2 regions of the Blautia sp. Marseille-P2398 genome follow, and region 2 is predicted to be linked to the other one. Evidence: riboswitches for the same ligand, from Rfam matches in the RefSeq annotation. Region 2 holds a riboswitch; the other holds the start of a gene.
What was found. Region 2 has a riboswitch for ZMP and ZTP ahead of ACESZG_RS06005 (formate--tetrahydrofolate ligase). Riboswitches for the same ligand answer to the same signal wherever they lie in the genome.

Region 1 (12,715 bases), on a different contig from region 2:
CTGGTCGAGTGTCTTAAGAATCCGGAACCCTATCTGAAGAGGGAAATACAGGAAGAAATTCCTTCTATTATAAATACAGATATGGGAATGGATTTTTCAGACATTGAAGGACAGGAAGGGGCAAAAAGAGCGGCGGAAATTGCAGTAAGCGGATTTCACAATCTTCTCCTTATCGGACCTCCGGGAACGGGCAAAACCATGCTTGCCAGAAGACTGCCGACGATCATGCCTGGGCTTGGCTTTGAAGAAAAGCTGGAGCTTACCAGAATTTACAGTATTGCAGGACTTCTTTCAAGAGAACATCCTCTGATCGATGAGCGACCATTTCGCAGCCCTCATCATACAAGTACTCCGCAGGCAATTGCAGGAGGCGGGCGTAATCCCAGACCCGGCGAAATCACTCTTGCGCATAAAGGTGTACTCTTTCTGGATGAAATGCCGGAATTTTCCAGAGCAAGTCTGGAACTTCTGCGACAGCCCATGGAGGATAAAGTGATCCAGATAGCCAGAGCAAGCGGAACTTACAACTTTCCGGCGGATTTTATGTTATGTGCAGCGATGAATCCCTGTCCCTGCGGTTATTATCCGGATTTAAACAGATGCACCTGTACAGCAGGTGAGATCACACATTATATGGGAAAGATCAGTCGCCCCCTTCTGGACAGAATTGATATCAGCACTGAGGTACCGCCGGTTTCTTTTTCACAGCTTCACTGTGGAAGAAAGGGAGAAAATTCCGCTGCTATCAGAAAAAGAGTGGAAAAAGTACAGAAGATTCAGGAAGAACGGTATAAAGATGAGAAAATAAATTTTAACGGGCAGCTGAAGAGCAGTCTGATCGATAAATTCTGCCCTCTTACAGACAGCGCATCCCGACTTCTGGCAAGAGCCTTTGAAAAAATCGCATTCAGTGCCAGATCCTATCACAGGATCCTGAAGGTAGCCAGAACAATTGCGGATATGGAAGGGGAAGAAATGATTGCCGGTCATCATATCGGAGAAGCACTTTCGTACAGGGCATTTGACAAAGATTCTGTCATAAAATAAAGGTCAGTGAGGTATTTTATATGGAAAGAACTGATGTGAAAAATAATCATACAGAAGAATACAGTACAGGTCAGATACGATGTATTGAGAAATCAGATCCGGAATATCCTCAGATAATGAAGCAGTATTCCTCCATGCCGGCAAAGCTTTATGTAAAAGGCAGACTTCCTGATCCTAAGAGAAGAACGGTGGCAGTGATCGGTGCCAGAATGTGCAGTCCTTATGGAAGGATGCAGGCATTCCGGTATGCGAAAGCGTTAAGTGTAGCTGGAGTCCAGATTATCAGCGGTATGGCACTTGGCATTGATTCAGAAGGACATAAAGGCGCACTGGAAGGAAAGATGCCTACATTTGCGGTGCTTGGAAGTGGTGTTGATGTATGCTATCCGAAATCTAACAGAAAACTTTATGAGAGGATCTTATGGGAAAATGGTGGGATCATCAGTGAATGTCCACTGGGTTCAGGACCTGTTTCCTGGCATTTCCCGGCGCGAAACCGGATCATCAGTGCTTTGTCAGACGCAGTTCTGGTAGTGGAAGCAAAAGAAAACAGCGGTTCGCTGATTACTGCGGGATTTGCACTGGAACAGGGAAAGATGGTCTATGCGATTCCGGGGGCAGTGACAGATGAACTCAGCAGAGGCTGCCATAAGCTGATCTACGACGGCGCAGGGATTGCATACTGTCCGGAAATTATGCTGGAAGAACTTGGAATTTCGATGGAAAAAGTAACACAAAACGGTGAAAAAAACAACTTGGGACTTGCAAGAGATTTGAATATGGTGTATAGTTGTCTCGATTTACGACCAAAAAATCCCGACTACATTGTGAGAAAAACAGGCTTTTCCCCGGCACAGGTAAGCAACTGTCTTGTGGAACTGACACTGCGGGGGCTCATAAGAGAGAGCGGGAGACATTATTATGTAAAAGACAGTTGACGATTTATGATTATTGTGCTTCACGTTTCTGCGGCGCAGGGCGATTTTCATATGTAACAATATCGCTGTCAGGCAATGTGCCCATTCAGGGACACTGTGAAGAATAACAGATTACGACTAGGAGAGGTAGCATGGCGAAATATCTGGTGATAGTAGAATCACCTGCAAAAGTGAAAACAATAAAGAAATTTCTCGGTGCGAATTACGATGTGGAAGCTTCTAACGGACATGTCCGTGATTTCCCGAAGAGTCAGTTCGGAATTGATGTTGAGCATGATTTTGAACCCAAATATATAACGATCAGAGGAAAGGGAGAACTGCTTGCAAAGCTTCGCAAGGCTGCAAAGAAAGCAGATAAGATTTATCTTGCAACTGACCCTGACCGCGAGGGAGAGGCAATTTCCTGGCATCTGATGCAGGCATTAAAAGAAGATCCGAAGAAGATGCACAGGATTACCTTTAACGAGATTACCAAGACAGCAGTAAAATCATCAATCAAACAGGCCAGAGACCTGGATATGGATCTGGTAGATGCACAGCAGGCAAGACGTATGCTTGACCGTATGGTAGGTTATACCATCAGCCCGCTTCTCTGGGCAAAAGTCAAGAGAGGCTTAAGTGCGGGGCGCGTACAGTCTGTTGCGCTTCGTATCATCTGTGACAGAGAAGATGAGATCAATGCGTTTATTCCGGAAGAATACTGGAGCCTGGAGGGAGATTTTCAGGTGAAGGGTGAGAAGAAACCGTTGCAGGCGAAGTTTTATGGAACAGATAAAAAGATGGATATCCACAGCAAAGAGGAAATGGATAAACTTCTGGCCTCTCTGAAAGATAAAGAATATGAGATCAATGAAGTAAAGAAAGGCGAGAGGATCAAGAATGCACCGCTTCCCTTTACTACAAGTACCTTACAGCAGGAAGCAGCCAAGACCTTAAACTTTTCCACACAGAAGACAATGCGTCTGGCACAGCAGCTGTATGAAGGAATTGATATCAAAGGAAATGGAACGGTAGGTGTGATCTCTTATCTGCGTACAGATTCCACCCGAATCTCAGAGGAAGCAGATGCTGCTGCAAGAGAATATATCACTGCTCAGTACGGAGAGGATTATGTTTCAAAGTCTGAGAAAGCTGTGAAAAAGGGACAGAAGATCCAGGATGCTCACGAAGCGATCCGTCCTACAGACATCAGCCGTACACCGGCTGTACTGAAGGAATCTCTTTCAAGAGATCAGTTCAGACTGTATCAGCTTATCTGGAGACGTTTTGCGGCCAGCAGAATGGCTCCTGCAAAATACGAAACAACATCTGTAAAGATTGGTGCAGACCAGTATATTTTTACAGTCTCTGCCTCCAAGATCATATTTGACGGATTTATGTCTGTATACACAGATGAAGAGGACCAGAAAAAAGGAAATGTTCTGAATCAGAGTCTTGAAAGAGGAATGAAGCTTAGTCTTAAGGAACTGAAACCAGAACAGCATTTCACGCAGCCGCCTGCACATTATACAGAGGCATCTCTGGTCAAGACTATGGAAGAACTGGGGATTGGACGTCCAAGTACCTATGCGCCGACGATCACAACGATCATCAGCCGCCGTTATGTTGCAAAAGAACAGAAGAACCTGTATGTTACAGAGTTGGGGGAAGTTGTCAATAATATTATGAAACAGGCTTTCCCGAGTATTGTAGATGTAAACTTCACTGCGACTATGGAAGGGCTTCTGGACTGTGTGGCAGCAGGAACTGTAAAGTGGAAGACAGTAGTAAGCAACTTCTATCCGGATCTGAAGAAGGATGTAGATGCTGCAGAGGAAGAACTTGAAAAGGTTGATATTCAGGATGAAGTGACAGATGTGATCTGCGAAAACTGTGGCAGACATATGGTGATCAAATATGGTCCTCATGGACGATTCCTTGCATGTCCGGGATTTCCGGAATGCAAAAATACCAAACCATATTTTGAGAAGATCGGGGTGGCATGTCCGAAATGTGGAAAAGAGATTGTGCTTAAGAAAACCAAAAAAGGACGTAAGTACTACGGATGTGAGGATAATCCGGATTGTGATTTCATGTCCTGGCAGAAACCATCAGCAAAGAAATGCCCGAAATGTGGAAGCTATATGGTGGAAAAGGGGAATAAGCTTGTCTGCAGCCAGGAGACATGTGGATATGTAGAGGCAAAGGACGAGAAAGAATAATAACGGATTGTAAATGTTATAAATGGGACTGTTGCAGCAGTTGAAAATGAATTTCATTAATGCAACAGTTCCGTTTTTTGTCTTACAGTCAGTGACTTTCTGATTTTTTGTCTTCAATCCTTTGAATTTTTGATGATGATATTTATTGAATAATATTATAAAAGGAATCTATTTTCAGAAAAGCAAAAATAAATAAAAAAATAGTAAAATTTGTCTTGTAATTTGACTTTAAAACGTGTAAAATCAAAGTATCAGTAATGTTAATGACCGTGTGTGTCTGAATCTTCCTTGCGAGCAAAAGAAAGTGACTGCTCATTTATGAAATAATGACAGAAAGATTTCGGATATGTACAGGGTGAAAGGAGGACAATATGAGTGTTCAGCTGCTGGATAGAACAAGAAAAATTAATAAACTTCTGCATAACAGCAGTTCCAGCAAAGTGGTATTTAATGACATCTGTCAGGTTCTGATGGAGACACTGAGTTCCAACATTCTGGTTCTCAGTAAAAAAGGAAAGGTTCTGGGTGTCAGTTTATGCCCGGGAGTAGAGGAGATCACTGAATTGATCGAGGACAAGGTTGGCGGATATGTAGATTCCCTGTTAAACGAGAGATTTCTGGGTGTCCTGTCAACAAAAGAGAATGTAAATCTTCAGACACTGGGATTTGAACATGTATCAAGCAGTTATCAGGGAATCATTAATCCGATAGATATTGCAGGGGAACGACTGGGTACTGTATTTATGTATCGTTATGAGAAACCATATGATATTGAAGATATTATTGTCAGTGAATATGGAACAACCGTTGTAGGGCTTGAGATGATGAGAGCGGTTCATGAGGAGAATGCTGAGGAGGACAGAAAGCAGCAGGTAGTGAAATCTGCCTTTAATACTTTATCTTTCTCCGAACTGGAGGCAATCATCCATATTTTTGATGAACTTGACGGAGATGAGGGAATCCTGGTTGCAAGTAAGATCGCAGACCGCGTGGGAATCACCAGATCTGTTATCGTAAACGCTTTGAGGAAGTTTGAAAGTGCCGGTGTGATCGAATCCAGATCTTCCGGTATGAAAGGAACCTACATTAAAGTGCTGAATGAAGTCATCTTTGATGAACTGGAAGAGATTAAAGCTCAGAGAAATAAGAAATCCTGATATAGAAGCTTCCATAAATAATGAATGCAAGAAGGCTGTCTGCTGTATGGTGGACGGTCTTTTTATTATGTTACAGGAATTATAGCAAGCCTCTTAATTAATGTATTTGAAGACAATTCAATTGAGTGCGAAAGACAAGGAAGATATGACAAAATTATTTGTAAATTAAGAAAACAAAAGAAAAAAAGAGTATATATAAGTAAAAAGGAGAATATAGATTATTTTATAATGATAAAAGCACTTGCGAAATCGACTCATTTTCAATAATATAAGGACAGTGATTAGCACTCAAAGTAAATGAGTGCTAGCAAAAATCGGCAGAATCAGACAGAGTGCCGAAACAGTTACCGGATATTAAGAATAGCAGAGACGGTAACAGAGATTCCAGGTTGGAGAATAAAGGAGGATATAGATCATGACATTAGTACCTTTAGGTGACAGAGTTGTATTAAAACAGGTTGAAGCAGAAGAAACAACAAAATCCGGAATCGTTCTTCCGGGACAGGCACAGGAGAAACCACAGCAGGCAGAAGTTGTAGCTGTAGGACCTGGCGGAGTTGTTGACGGCAAAGAAGTAAAAATGGAAGTAGCTGTAGGTGATAAAGTTATCTACTCCAAATATTCAGGAACAGAAGTAAAGATGAATGGCACAGAATACATTATCGTAAAACAGAATGATATTCTTGCAATTGTTAAATAAGCAATATCAAAATAGAAAACATAAATGAAGATACTTATAAGATAATATTTACAGGATGTAACATGAAATACCGGCTAAGTATCAGAAAGAATTCATAGAGATCAAAATTTGAATCAGGAGGTCATATTATCATGGCAAAAGAAATTAAATTCGGCGCAGAAGCCAGAGCAGCTCTTGAAGCTGGTGTAAATAAATTAGCTGATACAGTAAGAGTAACATTAGGACCGAAAGGAAGAAACGTAGTTCTTGACAAACCATACGGTGCTCCGCTTATCACAAACGACGGTGTTACAATCGCAAAAGAAATTGAACTGGAAGACGGATTCGAAAACATGGGCGCACAGCTGATCAAAGAAGTTGCTTCCAAAACAAACGATGTAGCAGGTGATGGTACAACAACAGCTACTGTTCTTGCACAGGCTATGGTTCACGAAGGAATGAGAAACCTGGCAGCAGGCGCTAACCCGATCATCCTCAGAAAAGGAATGAAGAAAGCTACAGATGTAGCTGTAGAAGCAATCAAGAACATGAGCCAGACAATCAGCGGCAAGAAACAGATTGCAAACGTTGCATCTATTTCCGCAAGCGATGAGACTGTTGGACAATTAGTAGCAGATGCTATGGAAAAAGTTTCCAAAGACGGCGTTATCACAGTAGAAGAATCCAAGACAATGCACACAGAACTTGACCTTGTAGAAGGTATGCAGTTCGATCGTGGATATGTATCCGCATATATGTCAACAGATATGGAAAAAATGGAAGCAAATCTGGAAGATCCATATATCCTGATCACAGACAAGAAGATCAGCAACATCCAGGAAATCCTTCCATTACTGGAGCAGATCGTAAAAGTTGGTGCGAAACTTCTTATCATTGCTGAAGATGTAGAGGGAGAAGCTCTTACAACTCTGATTGTAAACAAATTAAGAGGAACCTTCCAGGTAGTAGCTGTCAAAGCTCCGGGATATGGTGACAGAAGAAAAGAAATGCTTCAGGATATCGCAATCCTTACAGGCGGCCAGGTAATCTCCGAAGAAGTTGGTCTGGAACTGAAAGACGCAACTATGGAGCAGTTAGGACGTGCAAAATCTGTTAAAGTTGCAAAAGAGAACACAGTTATCGTTGACGGTATGGGTGACAAAGATGCAATCGCAAACCGTGTTGCTCAGATCCGTGGACAGATTGAAGAAACAAAATCTGAATTTGATAAAGAAAAATTACAGGAAAGACTTGCAAAACTGGCTGGCGGCGTAGCTGTTATCCGTGTTGGTGCTTCCACTGAGACAGAAATGAAAGAAGCGAAGCTTCGTCTGGAAGATGCTCTTGCAGCTACAAGAGCAGCAGTAGAAGAAGGTATCATCGCAGGTGGTGGATCTGCTTACATCCACGCATCCAAAGAAGTTGCAAAACTTGCAGCAACTCTGGAAGGTGACGAGAAGACAGGTGCAAATATCATCCTGAAAGCTCTGGAAGCTCCTCTGTTCCGTATTTCTGCAAATGCAGGACTTGAAGGTTCCGTAATCATCAACAAAGTAAGAGAATCCGAACCAGGAATCGGTTTCGATGCTCTGAATGAAAGATATGTAGACATGGTAAGCGAAGGCATCCTTGACCCTGCAAAGGTTACAAGAAGCGCTCTTCAGAACGCTACAAGCGTTGCTTCTACATTACTTACAACAGAATCTGCTGTTGCAATTATTAAAGAAGACACACCTGCACCGGCTGCTAACCCGGGAATGGGAATGATGTAATCTTTAATAAACGATAAAATTATACCGCAGTATGCTTATAGCAATTCTCTGAAATAATGCATCTTAATCCAGCCCATCAGAGTGTGAAATCCTGCGTCAGATATCTTTGCCATGTGTCAGCACGCCTGCAGATATCTTCCTTGTCTTTCGCACTCTGCTGAACTGTCTTAAATGCATTATTTACGAGGATTGCTATAGATAAAAACAGCGCAGGCGGAAATATGTGAAACGGAACCGTCGTCATAGACGATGGTTCCGTTTTGTGATATAATGCAGAAAAACAGCATGATGAATAAAATATAATTGTTAAATATGCTGTGCAAAAAAAGCTGCTTTCAACAGCTGAACAAATGAAAAGGAGACGAAACAATGGGCGATTTGTATTCAGAATTACTGGTAAAGAAAGATAAGACGGCTAAAGACAGCCTGCTCAAATACGGTCTGATCGTTTTGACAGTGCTGGCAGTATTTGCCGGACTTATCATCACACCGCTGGCACTGATCATTGCCGTAGCGCTTGGAATTGCATGCTATTTTGTAATCCCGAAAACAGATGTAGAATATGAATATCTGTTTATCAATGGCGATTTTGACATCGACATGATCATGTCAAAGACAAAAAGAAAGAAAGTAAAGAGCTTCAAATTATCAGAAGCAGATCTGGCAGCACCGCTGGATTCCCACAGAATGGACTATTACAACGGAAACCAGAACATGAAAGTACTGGACTTTTCATCAGGAAATCCGGAGCATAAACGCTTTGGTGTTATCACAAGACTGGACGGAAATTTATGCAAGATCATCCTGGAACCGGATGAGGCACTTGCACAGGCTATGAAAAATTCAGCACCGAGCAAAGTTTTTTTGGATTGACATAGAATCTGATTTTTGTTACACTTGTTGAAAATAAAAGGACCAGTTGCTGGTTCCTTTTTACATTACAATAGTAATTTAATTTCATATACGCAAGGGAGGAAATGCAATGGGTACTATCATTGGTGAAGGCATTACTTTTGATGACGTGCTGTTAGTTCCGGCATATTCAAAGGTAATTCCGAATCAGGTAGATGTCACAACTTACTTAACAAAGAAGGTTAAACTGAACATTCCTATGATGAGTGCAGGAATGGATACAGTAACCGAGCATCGCATGGCAATCGCTATGGCGAGACAGGGTGGTATTGGTATTATTCATAAGAATATGTCCATTGAAGCGCAGGCAGAAGAGGTAGACAAGGTAAAACGTTCTGAGAACGGTGTTATCACAGATCCTTTCTATTTATCTCCTGAACATACACTTAAGGACGCAGATGAGTTAATGGCAAAATTCCGTATCTCCGGTGTGCCGATCACAGAGGGCAGAAAACTGGTCGGAATCATTACTAATCGTGATCTGAAGTTTGAGACAGATTTCAGCAAGAAGATCAAAGAGTGCATGACTTCTGAGGGACTGATCACAGCCAAAGAAGGAATTACACTGGAAGATGCCAAGAAGATTCTGGCAAAATCACGTAAAGAGAAATTACCTATTGTAGATGATGACTTTAACTTAAAAGGCTTAATTACTATTAAAGATATTGAGAAACAGATCAAATATCCTCTGGCTGCAAAGGATGAGCAGGGACGTCTTCTCTGCGGTGCTGCGGTAGGAATCACTGCTAATGTACTTGCGCGTGTTGATGCACTTGTAAAGGCATCTGTAGACGTGATTGTTATTGACTCTGCACATGGACATTCAGAGAACATTTTGAAGGCTGTACGCGAGATCAAGGCAGCATATCCGGAATTGCAGGTGATCGCAGGTAACGTAGCAACAGGTGCTGCGACAAAGGCTCTGATCGAGGCCGGTGTAGATGCAGTTAAGGTTGGTATCGGACCTGGATCTATCTGTACCACACGAGTTGTTGCAGGTATCGGTGTTCCGCAGATCACTGCTGTTATGGACTGCTACGAAGCTGCAAAAGAATATGGAATCCCGATCATTGCAGACGGTGGTATCAAGTATTCCGGAGATGTCACAAAGGCAATCGCAGCCGGTGCGAATGTCTGCATGATGGGAAGTATGTTTGCAGGATGCGACGAGAGCCCGGGAACATTCGAACTGTATCAGGGCAGAAAATATAAAGTATACCGCGGTATGGGATCTATCGCAGCTATGGAGAACGGAAGTAAAGACCGTTACTTCCAGGAGAATGCGAAGAAACTTGTTCCGGAAGGCGTAGAAGGACGTGTTGCTTACAAAGGACATGTTGAGGATACTGTATTCCAGCTCATGGGCGGTCTCCGTTCCGGTATGGGATATTGTGGAGCAGAAACTATTGAGAAGCTTAAAGAAACAGGCAGATTCATCAAGATTTCTGCTGCATCTCTTAAGGAATCTCATCCACATGATATTCATATCACAAAAGAAGCTCCGAACTATAGCGTAGATGACAAATAATAAATTTCAGGTGTAATATATGCCCCGGCTGGCTGCTGATGGAAAGAAATAAGATTTCCAGGCATGCCGGCCGGGGTATTTTTTGCAGGGAGTAAAATCCCGTAAGAGAAGGTAAAAATGCAAAAGCATACAAACAAAAAGAAAAAAACAGATACCAGAACAGGGAAAACTGCAGTAAAAAAGAAAAACAGCAGGTCGAAAAGACGAAAGAGCAGCAGAGTAAGGCAGAGAAATCAGAGAATTCTTATGAGCCTTATGCTGCTCGTGATCATAGTTCTGATCGGGTGGATCATAATAAATCGGGCCAGTGAAAATGGATGGAGTATTGGGGACTTTTTACATAATTCTGACACGATGATTTCTGATGCGGAACAGTCAGGAACAGATAATGCGGATTCTTCAGGCGGACCGGAACAATGGCAGAAAGAAGGGGCGCCGTACATAGATGTGGAACTGCTGACACCGAATGAATATTCCAGACCGCAGATTCCCATTGAGAGTGTACAGTATATTGCCATTCATTATACTGCAAATCCGGGGGCAACAGCCATTGCAAACAGGAACTACTTCGAGAATCTGGCGACTACTCATGACACAAAGGTGAGCAGTCATTTTGTGGTGGGGCTGGATGGGGAAGTGGTGCAGTGTATTCCTACGTCAGAGATGTCCTATGCGACGAACTCACGTAATGTAGATACTTTGTCCATCGAGTGCTGTCATCCGGATGAGACGGGGAAATTCAATGAGGCAACTTATGATTCGGCAGTGAAGCTTTCTGCGTGGTTGTGTGTGCGGTTTGGGCTTACATCAGAGAATGTGATCCGGCATTATGATGTTACCGGAAAAAACTGTCCGAAATATTATGTGGAGAATCCGGATGCATGGATACAGATGAAATCGGATATTGCGGCGCAGATTGATGTTGATTATGGTTTGCAGGATGTTCAGTAAAACGAAAATTCAGCACAGTACAAAAAAATTTGCCTTGAAATCCACAAAGAAGTATTGTACTATAATAACAACGTGTGATTTTTTTCACAACAGTGCCTGCATGACTGGCGGAAGTAGGATTACCTACAGGGAGTGCAGCGAGTATATGAGCCGACCGCCTGGGCAGCCTGGAAATTATTCAATGAATAAATAGGTTTCCCAGGCTTTTTTTAACCTTATTTTTAACGAAAAGGAGAAAAATTATGGAAATGTTATCACTGGAAAAAGAACTGAAAGAGAATTCCTATCCTGGCAGAGGAATTGTGATTGGACGTTCCGCAGACGGTAAGAAAGCAGTGACAGCTTATTTCATCATGGGCAGAAGCGAGAACAGCAGAAACAGAGTATTTGTAGAGGATGGTGAGGGAATCCGTACCCAGGCGTTTGATCCGTCCAAACTTACAGATCCGAGTCTGATCATCTATGCACCTGTACGTGTACTGGGAAACAAAACAATCGTAACTAACGGAGATCAGACAGATACCATTTATGAGGGAATGGATCATCAGCTTACTTTTGAGCAGTCCTTAAGAAGCAGAGAATTCGAGCCGGACGGTCCGAACTATACACCTCGTATCTCCGGTGTTATGCACGTAGAGAACGGAAAATTCAACTATGCAATGTCAATTCTCAAGAGCAACAACGGAAATCCGGATGCATGTAACAGATACACATTTGCATACGAGAATGCCATTGCAGGAGAGGGACATTTCATCCATACTTATAAATGTGACGGAAATCCACTTCCAAGCTTTGAAGGCGAACCGAAACTGGTAGCAATTCCGGATGATATGGATGAGTTTGCAGAACTTCTCTGGAACAGCCTGAACGAAGATAACAAAGTATCTCTGTTTGTAAGATATATTGATATTGAGACAGGTAAGTACGAAAGCAAGATCATTAATAAGAATAAATAATAGTCACTTACTGAGTACAGATAGTGCTCATAGATTATTGTGAACATAAGACGATGCTTTCGCAGTAAGAAATTATTTACAGGAATTAATTTTAAAATACTTATTTGGTTCATACGGAGGATTTATATAATGAAAGAATTCGAATTAAAATATGGCTGTAACCCGAATCAGAAACCTGCAAAAATTTATATGGCAGACGGATCTGAGCTTCCGGTAAAGATCCTTTCCGGAAGACCGGGATATATCAATTTCCTGGATGCTTTTAATGGTTGGCAGCTGGTATCCAATCTGAAGAAAGCAACAGGACTTCCTGCTGCTACATCTTTTAAACATGTATCTCCTGCCGGTGCTGCTGTAGGACTTCCTCTTACAGAGACTCTGGCAAAGATCTACTGGGTAAATGATATGGACTGGAAGAATTTTTCACCATTAGCATGCGCTTATGCAAGAGCTCGCGGTGCTGACAGAATGTCCTCTTTTGGTGATTTTATTTCTCTTTCTGATGTGTGTGATAAAGATACAGCACTTCTGATCAAGAGAGAGGTATCTGACGGTGTTATTGCACCTGGATACA
Region 2 (12,715 bases):
AATAATTGCAAGAATTATAAAAAACGGAATCGCAACTCCGATTATCAGTATCAGTAAAACAATTATAACAGCCGCTGCTGCAATAACAACAGCCCTGCCATGCCAGGTAGAAAGATCGATTACTTTTTTCCATCTTTTCTCCTGCTGATGAGGAAGCTCTGTCTCATTGCCATAACTGCTTCCGTAAGAAGAATACTCTCCGTAATCTTCCTGTGTACTTCCATCATCTGTATCGATCAGAGTTTTTGCTATCAGATGTGGATCTCCCAGTTCCTGCAGTACCTCCTGCTCTGAACGTCCGCCACGTACCTGAGACTGTATATAATCTTCATAATACCTGATATGTGCCGCTGCTTTGCCTTCCTGCATCTGCCCGGCAAGCTGGCTTCTCAGGATTTCCAAAAATTCTTTTCTGTTCATCTTCTACACTCCATTTTGCCAGAAATACATATCAAAACTCTACTGCTCTCTCCGTTATCAGTAACGTTCGTACTCTTATTTTACCATATATACCGCAGGTAGCAACTAATATAATCATAAACTTTTTATGAAATTCTTATAAACTCAGTTACTGTTCACTCCGTTCTCAGTAACTGAGCCAAAATTCATTCCAGATTGCCTGCGGCAATGGAAGTTTGGCTTGTATGTCATTTCCCGACAATTTTTGCATACATCTCCGGTCTGCGGTCTCTGAAAAGTCCCCAGTTCAGTCTGTCTGCCTTTAATGCATCCAGGTCAAAAGTGCTTACAAGCACCCCCTCTTCCCCTCCGGGCAGTTCTGCACAGAGAGCACCTGTGTTGTCTGTGATAAAAGAAGAGCCGTAAAAATTAAGAGCAGATTTCTGCATTCCGTTTTCCGGACATGGCTCCACTGTTTCCTCACCGATTCTGTTGGCAGCGATCACAGGGATCAGGTTGGAGGCAGCGTGTCCCTGCATACATCTTCTCCAGTGTTCCATGCTGTCACATTCCAGGATGGGTTCACTGCCGATGGCAGTGGGATAAAAGAGAAGCTCTGCTCCCTGCAGTGCCATACATCTTGCCGTTTCCGGGAACCACTGATCCCAGCAGATTCCAACTCCAATGGTTCCAAATCTGGTATCAAAAACCTTAAAGCCGGTATCTCCCGGTGTGAAATAGAATTTTTCCTGATAATAATGGTCATCCGGAATATGTGTTTTCCGGTAAACGCCGAGATTCTTCCCATCTGCATCCAGAACCGCAACGCTGTTATAGGTATTATTGACCTCTTTTTCATAAAAACTGACCGGGATCACAATCCCCAGCTCTGCCGCTACCCTGCTGAAATGACGCACTGCAGGGTTTTCCTCTGCAGTCTGCGCATATTCATAATACTCATATCTGCGCTCCTGGCAGAAATAGGGCCGTTCAAAAAGCTCCGGAAGAAGAACAATCTCAGCTCCCTTTGCTGCTGCCTGACGCACCAGTTCCTCTGCATGGGCAATATTTTTCTCCACACTTTTACTGCATTTCATCTGAACTGCTGCCACTGTTACATTTCTCATCCTGTCTGTTCCTCCTGCTCCTGTTTACATAAGTAAGTTTTTTCATAACTTTCAGGTATAACCCTCAAACACATGACTCTCAAAGTTTTCTGCATCAAGGTCAGATATTTTTTCCGGGAATCTGCTGGGTAATACAGTGAATATTTCCACCGCCGACAATGATGGCTCTGGCATCAATGGGATAAATCCTTCTTTCAGGAAAACACTTCTGCAGAATCTCCACTGCCCTTTTGTCATTTTCATCCCCAAATTGTGGAAGGATGATCCCTCCATTGGAAATATAGAAATTCACGTAACTGGCAGCCATCCGTTCTCCTGCTTCCCGTTCGTCTTCTCCCTCTTCAAACACAAAGCCATCCACATCTTCCTGGGTAAGGCAGACCGGTTTCTGAGGAATCGGAAGCTTATGAATCTTAAATTTTCTGCCTTTTGCATCTGTTTCCTGTTCCAGCACCTTCAGATCAGCCAGCGACATGGCATACTGCGGATCTGTCTCATCCTCTGTCCATGCAAGCACAACCTCTCCGGGCCTTACAAAAGCGCACACGTTATCCACATGCTCATTGGTTTCATCCTGATAGATTCCACATGGAAGCCAGATAATCTTGTGGACACCGAGCCAGTACTTCAACTGTTCCTCTATCTGTTCCCTGCTCATCTGAGGATTGCGTCCCTGACTCAGAAGACAGGCCTCTGTAACGATCAGAGTCCCCTCTCCGTCAGAATGGATGGAACCGCCCTCAAGCACAAAAGGTCTGGCATCCAGACATGGACAACCAAGAGTCCTGCAGATAAAGGCAGCCACCCTGTCGTCCTTCTCCCAGTTCCGGTAAAGTCCATCAAAGTCTCCTCCCCAGGCATTAAACTGCCAGTCAACTCCACAGACCGCCCCTTTCTCATCCAGAACCATGGTTGCTCCCACATCTCTGGCCCAGGCGTCATCTGTCTCGCATTCCAGCAAAGTCACACCGGAAACATTCCCAAGCTGATTCTTTGCATTCTCCATCTGAGCTTTGGAAACCAGCATATACACCTTTTCGCTCTCTCCAATAGCCTCTGCAACTTTCACAAATGCTTTCTGTGCTTCCCTTGCCCCATAATTCCAGGAACCGGGACGTTCCGGCCAGATCATCACACATCCCTCATGAGGCTCAAATTCTCCGGGCATACGATATTTTGTTCTGTTCTTCTCTGTAACTTCCATGTCTGTCTCCTTTTCTTTGATAGCCCGGCAGATATCAGGAAAGCCGGCTCTTAAAGTCTTCGTATCCGAAATGTCTGATAACCTCACACTCTCCGTCCTCATGCATAACCGCAATATCCGGCAGCGGCATACCGTTAAATGTATTATTCTTCACCATAGAATAAATCGCCATATCCATAAAATACAGCTTGTCCCCGATCCGGATCTCTCTGTCAAAGGAATAATCTCCGATTACATCTCCTGCCAGGCAGGTGCAGGAAGATAAGCGGTAGGTATATGCCTTCTCCCCTGCTTCCCCGCTGTCCTTAAGAGGCGGACGATAGGGCATCTCCAGCACATCCGGCATATGGCAGGCTGCAGAAGCATCCAAAATCAGCGTTCTGATCTCATTTTCCACAATGTCCATAACCTCTGTCACCAGATATCCGGCATTCAGGGCAACAGCCTCCCCGGGCTCCAGATAAATATCCAGATCATAGGTTTCCTTCATATGCTGAATACATTTTTCCAGGAGCTTTACATCATAATCCTCTCTGGTAATATGATGTCCGCCGCCCATATTCAGCCAGGAAACCTCAGACAGAAATTCTCCAAACTTCTCCTCTACCGCCTGCAATGTTTTCTCCAGGTCATCCGCATTCTGTTCGCAGAGCGTATGAAAATGCAGTCCGTCGATCCATTTCAGACATTCCCCGTCAAAGTTCTCTCTGGTAACCCCCAGCCTTGAACCCGGCGCACAGGGATCATAGATCGCATGATCCCCCTGAGTGGAGCATTCCGGATTAATACGGAGTCCCAGACTGGCTCTGGTACACACTTCTTTAAATTTCTTCAGCTGTGCTGTGGAATTAAAGATAATATGGTCACAGATACGATCCAGTTCCTCTATATCTTCTGTACGGTAAGCAGGGGAAAAAACATGATTCTCTTTCCCCATCTCTTCATATCCAAGCCTTGCCTCAAACAGACCGCTGGCAGTGGTACCTGCCAGATATTTTCCGATCATGGGATACAGAGCAAAGCCGGAAAACGCTTTCTGCGCCAGAAGGATCTTACACCCGGTATCCTCCTGGACTTTTTTCAAAATCTCCAGATTCTCCCGCATCTTCTTCTCATCGATCACATAGCAGGGAGTTTGCAGTTGATCAATCTTCATTGGCTTTCCAGACCTTTACCAGTTCAGGATCTTCGCAGACTTTCCATGGAAGTCCCCATTTGTTCAGTGCTTCCATATATGGATCCGGATCAAATTCTTCCACATTAAATACACCCGGCTTCTTCCACTGTCCGGTCACTACCATCATGGAACCGATCATAGCCGGAACACCTGTTGTATAGGAGATTGCCTGGGATTCCACCTCTTTATAGCATTCCTGATGATCACATACATTATAAATATAAATACTTTTCTCTTTTCCGTCCTTAACACCTGTGAAAATACAGCCGATATTTGTTTTACCCACTGTTCTCGGACCCAGAGATGCAGGATCCGGCAGAAGAGCTTTCAAAAACTGGATCGGCACGATCTCCTGTCCATTAAATTCCACAGGTGCGGTGGAAAGCATTCCTACATTTTCCAGACATTTCATATGTGTCAGATAGCTCTGTCCGAATGTCATAAAGAAACGGATCCTCTGTACTCCCGGAATATTTTTTGCCAGTGATTCAATCTCTTCATGATGAAGAAGATACATATCCTTCTTTCCTACCTCAGGGAAATCGTAGACAGATTTAAATTCCATAGGCTCTGTTTCTACCCAATGTCCGTCTTCCCAGTAGGAACCATTTGCGGAAACCTCTCGAAGATTGATCTCCGGGTTAAAGTTTGTGGCAAAAGGATATCCATGATCACCGCCGTTACAGTCCAGAATATCAATGGTATGGATTTCATCAAAATAATGCTTCAGGGCATAAGCACTGAATACACTGGTAACACCCGGATCAAAACCGGTTCCCAGAAGAGCAGTCAGTCCTGCTTCCTTAAATTTCTCATCATAAGCCCACTGCCAGGAATAATCGAAATATGCAGTAAAGCCTTTTTCTTTACATCTCTTTTCATAGATTGCACGCCATGTGGGATCTTCTGTATCCTCTGCTTCATAATTGGCAGTATCAATATAATCCGCACCGGCTTCCAGACATGCATCCATGATGGTAAGATCCTGATATGGAAGTGCCACATTCAGGACAGCATCCGGCTTATAGGCTCTGATCAATTCTGCGACCTCTGCTGCATTATCCGCATCTACCTTTGCTGTCTCAATTTTTGTCTTCGTTGTACTTTCAATCTTCTCTTTGAGTGCATCGCATTTTTCCTTTGTCCTGCTTGCGATCATAATCTCTGTAAAAACATCGCTGTTCTGACAGCATTTGCGAATTGCCACTGAAGCTACCCCACCACATCCGATTACCAATAATCTGCTCATAAACTGTTTTCCTCCTCTTCCAGTAAATCTTCTACATATTTTGGAAGCATAAATGCTCCTCTGTGAAGGTTTGTTGTATAATACCATGTTTCTATATTAAGATTATCAAACCTCTCCGGCCTGAAATCTTCCAGTGGATGATATTTCTTTGATGCAAATCCAAAAAGCCAGTATCCCGAGGGACAGGTAGGGATATGTGCCTGATAAACCCTGCTCACCGGAAATGACCGGAAAACCTTTCTGTGCATCTTTCTGCATTCCACCTCATCCTCATCATAAAAAGGACTTCCATGCTGATAAACCATGATTCCGTCATCTCTGAGAGCCTTATAACAGCTTCCGTAGAATTCCTTTGTAAAAAGTCCCTCTGTATGTCCCAGCGGATCTGTGGAATCATTGATGATCAGGTCATATCTGGCCTTTTTATTCCGCAGGAACCGAAGGCCGTCTTCATAATAAATGTTGACTCTCTCATCCTTCAGTCCCTGGGCAATATCCGGAAACATCTCCGCACATACATCCACAAACATTTTATCGGATTCCACCACATCAATGCTCTCAATCTGTGGATAATGGATCAGTTCTCTGGCAACTCCACCGTCACCGCCGCCGATGATCAGAACATTTTTTACATTGGGATGTACTGTCATTGGCACATGCGTGACCATTTCATCATAAATAAATTCATCCTTGTCAGAAAATACGATCTCACCGTCCAGAGCCACAAATCTTCCAAATTCTTCAGACTCAAACACATCGATTCTCTGAAATTCACTTTCCCCTGAAAATAACTGTCGGTTAATCCGGACAGAAAGCTTTACATTTCCTGTATGGAACTCGGAATACCATAATTCCATGATCAGATACCCCCTTTCAGGACCTGAAGATTTTCTACCTTCGGATCCTCCATTCCCTGCATGGAACAGCCTTTGTCTCTTGCATAAAGAATGTATTCTACAATTTCCTGTGTCACCATTTCTCCAGGAGCAAGAATCGGGATTCCCGGAGGATAACACATAACAAATTCACCGCTGATCCTGCCTGCCGCCTGTTCCATGGGCAGAGATTCTTTCTCCGCATAAAATGCCTGCTGTGGAGACGCCACCACTGCAGGTGCGATATATTCCCCGGAAAGCATACCTGTGCTGTCCTTCTTATACAGACGTTCAATATCAGCCAGTGCCCCTACCAGTCTCTCAATATCCTGAAGCCTGTCTCCGATGGAAATGTAAGCCAGAATATTACAGATATCTCCAAACTCAATCTGAATATCATATTCATCTCTGAGAAGATCATAAACTTCAATACCTGCCAGCCCATTTCCCAGTGTATAAATGGAGAGTTTTGTAACATCAAAATCAAAAACACTGGTTCCATTGATCAGATCCATACCATATGCATAATAACCGCCGATCTCATTGATCTCCTCTCTGGCATACTGCGCCATCCCTGCAACCTTTTCAAAGGCTTCCTCTCCCCTGAGTGCCAGATTTCTTCTGGAGATATCCAGACTGGACAACAGAAGATAAGAAGCGCTTGTGGTCTGAGTCAGATTGATGATCTGGCGCACTTTCTCTGCATTCATACTCTTATTCAAAAGCAGCAGCGAACTCTGTGTCAGACTTCCGCCGGATTTGTGCATGGAAACTGCCGCCATGTCAGCACCTGCCGCCATTCCGGATACAGGAAGGTTTCTGCCGAAATAAAGATGGGTTCCATGAGCCTCATCTGCCAGCACCTTCATTCCTCTTGCATGAGCCTTCTTTACGATAGTCCGCAGATCCGAACAGATTCCATAATAGGTAGGGTTATTTACAAGAACTGCCACCGCATCCGGATTCTCATCCATAGCCTTCTCCACCTGACTGACTTCCATGCCAAGGGAAATGCCCAGCTGCGCATTCACCTCCGGGTTTACATAAACCGGAATTGCACCGCACAGTACCAGGGCATTGATGGCACTTTTATGTACATTTCGCGGCAGAATGATCTTATCCCCTGCCTTGCAGACAGACAGGATCATGCTCTGCACTGCAGATGTGGTTCCTCCTACCATAAGGAATGCATGCGCTGCGCCAAAAGCATCTGCTGCAAGCTCCTCCGCTTCTCTGATCACCGAAACCGGGTGGCAGAGATTGTCCAGCGGCTTCATAGAATTAACATCCAGCCCCACACATTTCTCTCCCAGCAACTGTGCAAGCTCCGGATTTCCTCTTCCTCTTTTATGTCCCGGCACATCAAAGGGAACGACTCTCTTCTTTCGGAAACGTTCCAGTGCTTCATATATGGGCGCATGCTGTTGTCTTTCATAATCCATTTGACATGTTCCTCTTTTCCTGTCGTCATGTACCGGCAAATACAGTTCTATCATTCAGCAATTGTATACTGCCTCAAACCGGCACAATGATTCAATTATTTCTCTATATATTCAAGTCGAACGCATGTGAGACACATCCTCGCAAAGCGTTTATCTCCAACCATATCCTTTATATTTGCTATATCTGCACAAAAAAGAAGCAGATAAGTTCATTCACCATCTGCTTCTCTCATGATCTATAGAATTTCTCAGGCTCTGTCTCTTTATATACTGACCGGATTTCCCGTATAAATCCGTCTGTATCCTGTGCCTGTTCCCGTATTCTGAAATATTCATGACTGCTGTCGTCTTCAATCGCTGGCAAATATATGCTATGCTCTTATTGACCGTTTCACAAGATGATGTGTGCTTACGCACTGATTATTATAAAGTAATCAACTTATAAAATTTGAGCTTCTAACTCAATCAATAATGTGGTGTCTCCCACCCGGCAACTGCCCCGCCTGTCCGTATGGCTTAACATTCAGAAACTGTCTCTGAATGTGAGCAAATATTTGCATGAAAACGATAGTGTCTTTTCATACTAAAGATGAGAATAACATATCTTCTGAACTGTTGTCAATTCCATTTTCCATATTTTGCACTAGAGCGTGTCTGAAAAAGGCTTTCTGCAAGATGTGCGTCACAATTTGTGGGATATTTTGCCCGGATGAGGGCGCCGTAGCGGGCTACGGCAACTGAATTCGGGTGAAATATCCCGCAAAGTGGGGGCGTACAGATTGCGGGAATGATTTTTCAGACACGCTCTAGCTTTACCCGCTTTTTATATTTTCTTCATTTATCAGGGAAAACTGTGTTTATTTTTTAACAATTTCTTTCCTTGAGAAAACGTATTTTCTTTCATGACCAGGGATTACGATTCTCTTCTCTTATCAATTTGCACAACTTTTATCCAGTTTACTCACATTTTTTGACGTTTCAACAAAATTTTCTTGACATTTTTTTCTCAAAATGATATATTGTATTCATCAATTGAAAGAACCTTCGAGTACTGACGGAAAGAGTGGAGTGCAAACCACGTGGAGTCGGAGGTTTGTGGGAGCCGACCGTCTGGGCAGTATTTGAAATATTCAGATACTGGCCTTTTTTTATAACTTTCAGGGCAGAAATCAGGAATACCAGGCAGACCGGCCAATACTTCTTTCAATTAATAATTGTTGCTGATCGCGGAGTGAACAGCAACAGAAGTTTTTCATGTTATGCGGAAACGAAAGGAGAAAAACAATTATGGGATTCAAATCAGACATTGAAATTGCACAGGAATGCGAGATGCTTCCAATTACTCAGATCGCAGAGAAAGCAGGTATTGACGACAAATATCTGGAGCAGTACGGAAAATACAAAGCAAAAATCGACTACAATCTTCTGAAAGAAAGTGATAAGAAGGATGGAAAATTAATCCTCGTTACAGCTATCAACCCAACTCCAGCAGGAGAAGGTAAAACTACTACTACTGTAGGTCTTGCAGATGGTATGCAGAGACTTGGCAAGAGTGTTATGGTAGCTCTTCGTGAGCCATCCTTAGGACCGGTATTCGGTGTAAAAGGTGGTGCAGCAGGCGGCGGATATGCACAGGTTGTTCCTATGGAAGATATTAACCTTCACTTCACAGGTGACTTCCATGCCATTGGCGCAGCTAACAACTTACTGGCAGCTATGATCGATAACCATATCTTCCAGGGCAATGCATTAAACATCGACCCACGTAAGATCACATGGAGAAGATGTGTAGATATGAACGACCGTCAGCTTCGTAACGTAGTAGATGGTCTTGGCGGAAAGACAAACGGTATGCCTCGTGAAGACGGATACGACATCACAGTTGCATCTGAAATCATGGCAGTTCTCTGTCTTGCAAGCGACATCAAAGACCTGAAAGAAAGATTATCCAAGATCATCATCGGATATACATACGGAAAAGTTTCCGAGCAGAAACCTGTAACAGCAGGTGACCTTCACGCAGAAGGCGCTATGACAGCCCTGTTAAAAGATGCTCTGAAACCAAACCTTGTACAGACTCTGGAACACGTTCCTGCAATCGTACATGGCGGACCATTCGCAAACATCGCTCATGGATGTAACTCTGTAACAGCTACAAAGATGGCTATGAAGCTTGCTGATTATGCAATCACAGAAGCTGGTTTCGGTGCTGACCTTGGTGCTGAGAAATTCCTTGATATCAAATGCCGTATGGCTGGTTTAAAACCAAGCGCAGTTGTAATCGTAGCTACAGTACGTGCCCTGAAATACAACGGCGGCGTTGCTAAAGCTGACCTTAACAATGAAAACCTGGAAGCTCTTGAAAAAGGTATCCCGAACCTGTTAAAACACGTTTCCAACATCAAAAACGTATACAAACTTCCATGTGTTGTTGCTATCAACGCATTCCCTACAGATACAAAAGCAGAGCTTGACTTTGTAGAAGCTAAATGTAAAGAACTGGGCGTTAACGTTGCTCTTTCTGAAGTATGGGCAAAAGGCGGCGAAGGCGGAATCAAACTTGCAGAAGAAGTTATCCGTCTTGTTGAAGAACCAAACGACTTCTCCTATGCATATGAACTGGAAGGTTCTATCGAAGACAAACTGAACCAGATCGTTCAGAAAGTATATGGCGGTAAGAAAGTAGTTCTGACAGCTAACGCTCAGAAACAGGCGAAACAGTTAGAAGCTCTTGGATTCGGCAACTGCCCGATCTGTGTAGCTAAGACTCAGTACAGCTTAACAGATGACCAGACCAAACTGGGTGCTCCTACTGACTTCGAAGTTACAGTACGTAACCTGAAGATTTCCGCTGGTGCAGGATTCATCGTAGCTCTTACAGGCGAGATCATGACAATGCCAGGTCTTCCTAAAGTTCCGGCTGCTGAGAGAATCGACGTAGACGAGACAGGTAAGATCACAGGTCTGTTCTAATCCGGTTGAAATCAATCGAATAATTCAAAAATATAAAAATCATATTTATATATGATATGTGTCCAGACGATTTTACAGGCGGGAAGATTTTCCCGCCTGTTTTTTTCTTTATTTTTTTATAAGATAATCTTTTCCGGAAATACCAGGTTCCGTCATATGGATCGGATCCAGAATGCGATTAAGTTCATCCTCGTCCATAAGCTTTTCTTTCAGAATCAGACTTCTTACAGATTCGCCTGTCTTAATTGCCTTTTTTGCAATATCCGCAGCCTTCTGATATCCAAGATGGGGGCTGATTGCAGTGATAATACCTACACTGTTTTCTACCAGATAACGGCATCTTTCTTCATTTGCCGTAATTCCTACAATACAATTATCCACCAATGTCTGGACTGCATAGCCAAGAGTATCGATAGACTGGAACATGCAATAGAAAATAATCGGCTCAAAGGCATTTAATTCCAGCTGACCAGCCTCTGCAGCCATAGTAATCGTAACATCATTACCAATAATATTAAAAGCCACCTGATTAACTACTTCAGGAATAACCGGATTGACTTTACCCGGCATAATAGAAGAGCCATTCTGTTTTGCCGGAAGATTGATTTCTCCAAATCCAGTACGAGGACCAGAGGACATAAGGCGGAGATCATTTGACATTTTGGAAAGAGTTACCGCACATGCTTTCACAGCACCGGAAACAGCTACAAATGGATCCAGATTCTGAGTGGAATCAATCAGATCAAAAGCCTGTATAAAGTCCATTCCCGATATTTCAGTGAGATTTGGAACAATTCTTCTCAGATAGCCCTCATCTGCATTAATTCCTGTTCCAATAGCAGTACCTCCCATATTAAGAGTCCGCATTTCATCCATTGCTTTATCCATTCTGTGGATATCACGCATGATCGCTACCGAATATGCCTTAAATTCCTGTCCCAGACGAATTGGTACTGCATCCTGCATCTGTGTACGCCCCATTTTTATTATGTGATCAAACTCTGTAGCTTTTTCATTAAGAGCATCATAGAGGCGAAGAAGCTGTTTTTTCAGATTCTGCAACAAACGAAGAGAAGTCATTTTACCGGCAGTAGGAATAACGTCATTGGTAGACTGTCCACAATTCACATCATCGTTAGGATTTATAATTGTATAATCGCCCTTTTTTCCTCCCAGTATCTCAATCGCGCGATTTGCAATTACTTCATTGGCATTCATATTTAAAGATGTGCCAGCTCCTCCCTGAACAGGATCCACAATAAATTCATTATGGAATTTTCCTGAAACAATTTCATCACATGCCTGGACAATCGCCTGTGCTTTTTTCTTCTCAAGAAGCCCCACCTCACAATTGGTTATCGCTGCTGCTTTTTTTATGTATGCAAGACTGTTAATAATTTCCGGATGCATATTCAGCCCCGTAATGTGGAAATTTTCAGCCGCACGTAAGGATTGTACTCCATAATATACATCTTCCGGAATATCCTTTACACCAATAGAATCCCTTTCTACACGATAGTCTGTTTTTTTCATAGTTATTCGCCCTCCCATGTATTTGCCCTCATTATATATCTCTGCTATAATATAATCAAATACATATATTTTTATAAAATATATAGTGTTTAAGTTATATATCGGAGGAGTTTATATGTTTCAGGGAATGGAATACATCTATGAGGTATACAAGGAAAAAAGCTTTTCCAAAGCTGCTGCTGCTCTTTTCATTTCGCAGCCTTCTTTAAGTGCAAATGTAAAACGTGTGGAAAACCGCATTGGTTATCCTATTTTTGATCGAAGTACCAAACCTTTACAGTTAACTGAAGTCGGAAAACATTATATACAGGCTATTGAAAAAGTCATGGATATTGAAAATAATCTCGAAAACTACCTACTGGATCTGGGAAATCTCAAAACAGGAACTCTTAATGTAGGTGGCAGTAACTTTTTTTCTTCGTGGATTCTGCCTCCCCTTATTGCTGATTTTTCCCAAAAATTCCCCCATGTTCAAATTTCTCTTGTAGAAGAAAGTACAGCAAAGCTATCCCAGTTTCTCCAGGCCGGAAAGTTAGATCTGGTGATTGATAACTGTATTCTGGATAACCAGATTTTTGAACATTATATCTACCAGAAAGAACAACTTCTTCTAGCGGTTCCCAAAAATTATTCAGTAAATACCAGACTGCAGGAATATCAGATTCCTATTGAGGAAATCCGGAACGGGCAGTTCCGTTCTTCTCATATTCCTTCTGTTCCATTAAACAAATTCGAG

Region 1: another riboswitch for ZMP and ZTP. It lies ahead of ACESZG_RS09095 (IMP cyclohydrolase); the one in region 2 lies ahead of ACESZG_RS06005 (formate--tetrahydrofolate ligase).

Annotation. Positions count from the first base shown of each region.
Region 1 is NZ_CAXSTD010000006.1:179,883-192,597, reverse strand. Features, by position in the region: gene ACESZG_RS09140 (YifB family Mg chelatase-like AAA ATPase) at 1-1,047, shown strand, start outside; gene dprA (DNA-processing protein DprA) at 1,068-1,985, shown strand; gene topA (type I DNA topoisomerase) at 2,117-4,186, shown strand; gene codY (GTP-sensing pleiotropic transcriptional regulator CodY) at 4,558-5,343, shown strand; gene groES (co-chaperone GroES) at 5,759-6,043, shown strand; gene groL (chaperonin GroEL) at 6,175-7,794, shown strand; gene ACESZG_RS09110 (DUF6106 family protein) at 8,164-8,667, shown strand; gene guaB (IMP dehydrogenase) at 8,777-10,234, shown strand; gene ACESZG_RS09100 (peptidoglycan recognition family protein) at 10,481-11,185, shown strand; ZMP/ZTP riboswitch at 11,276-11,356, shown strand; gene ACESZG_RS09095 (IMP cyclohydrolase) at 11,428-12,141, shown strand; gene ACESZG_RS09090 (phosphoribosylaminoimidazolecarboxamide formyltransferase) at 12,271-12,715, shown strand, end outside.
Region 2 is NZ_CAXSTD010000004.1:39,367-52,081, reverse strand. Features, by position in the region: gene ACESZG_RS06055 (DUF1700 domain-containing protein) at 1-420, opposite strand, end outside; gene aguB (N-carbamoylputrescine amidase) at 648-1,526, opposite strand; gene aguA (agmatine deiminase) at 1,627-2,730, opposite strand; gene nspC (carboxynorspermidine decarboxylase) at 2,765-3,886, opposite strand; gene ACESZG_RS06035 (saccharopine dehydrogenase family protein) at 3,876-5,156, opposite strand; gene speE (polyamine aminopropyltransferase) at 5,153-6,013, opposite strand; gene ACESZG_RS06025 (aminotransferase class I/II-fold pyridoxal phosphate-dependent enzyme) at 6,016-7,473, opposite strand; gene ACESZG_RS06020 (DUF6783 domain-containing protein) at 8,092-8,184, opposite strand; gene ACESZG_RS06015 (DUF6783 domain-containing protein) at 8,161-8,214, shown strand; gene ACESZG_RS06010 (hypothetical protein) at 8,261-8,341, shown strand; ZMP/ZTP riboswitch at 8,511-8,596, shown strand; gene ACESZG_RS06005 (formate--tetrahydrofolate ligase) at 8,761-10,446, shown strand; gene ACESZG_RS06000 (aspartate ammonia-lyase) at 10,555-11,997, opposite strand; gene ACESZG_RS05995 (LysR family transcriptional regulator) at 12,095-12,715, shown strand, end outside.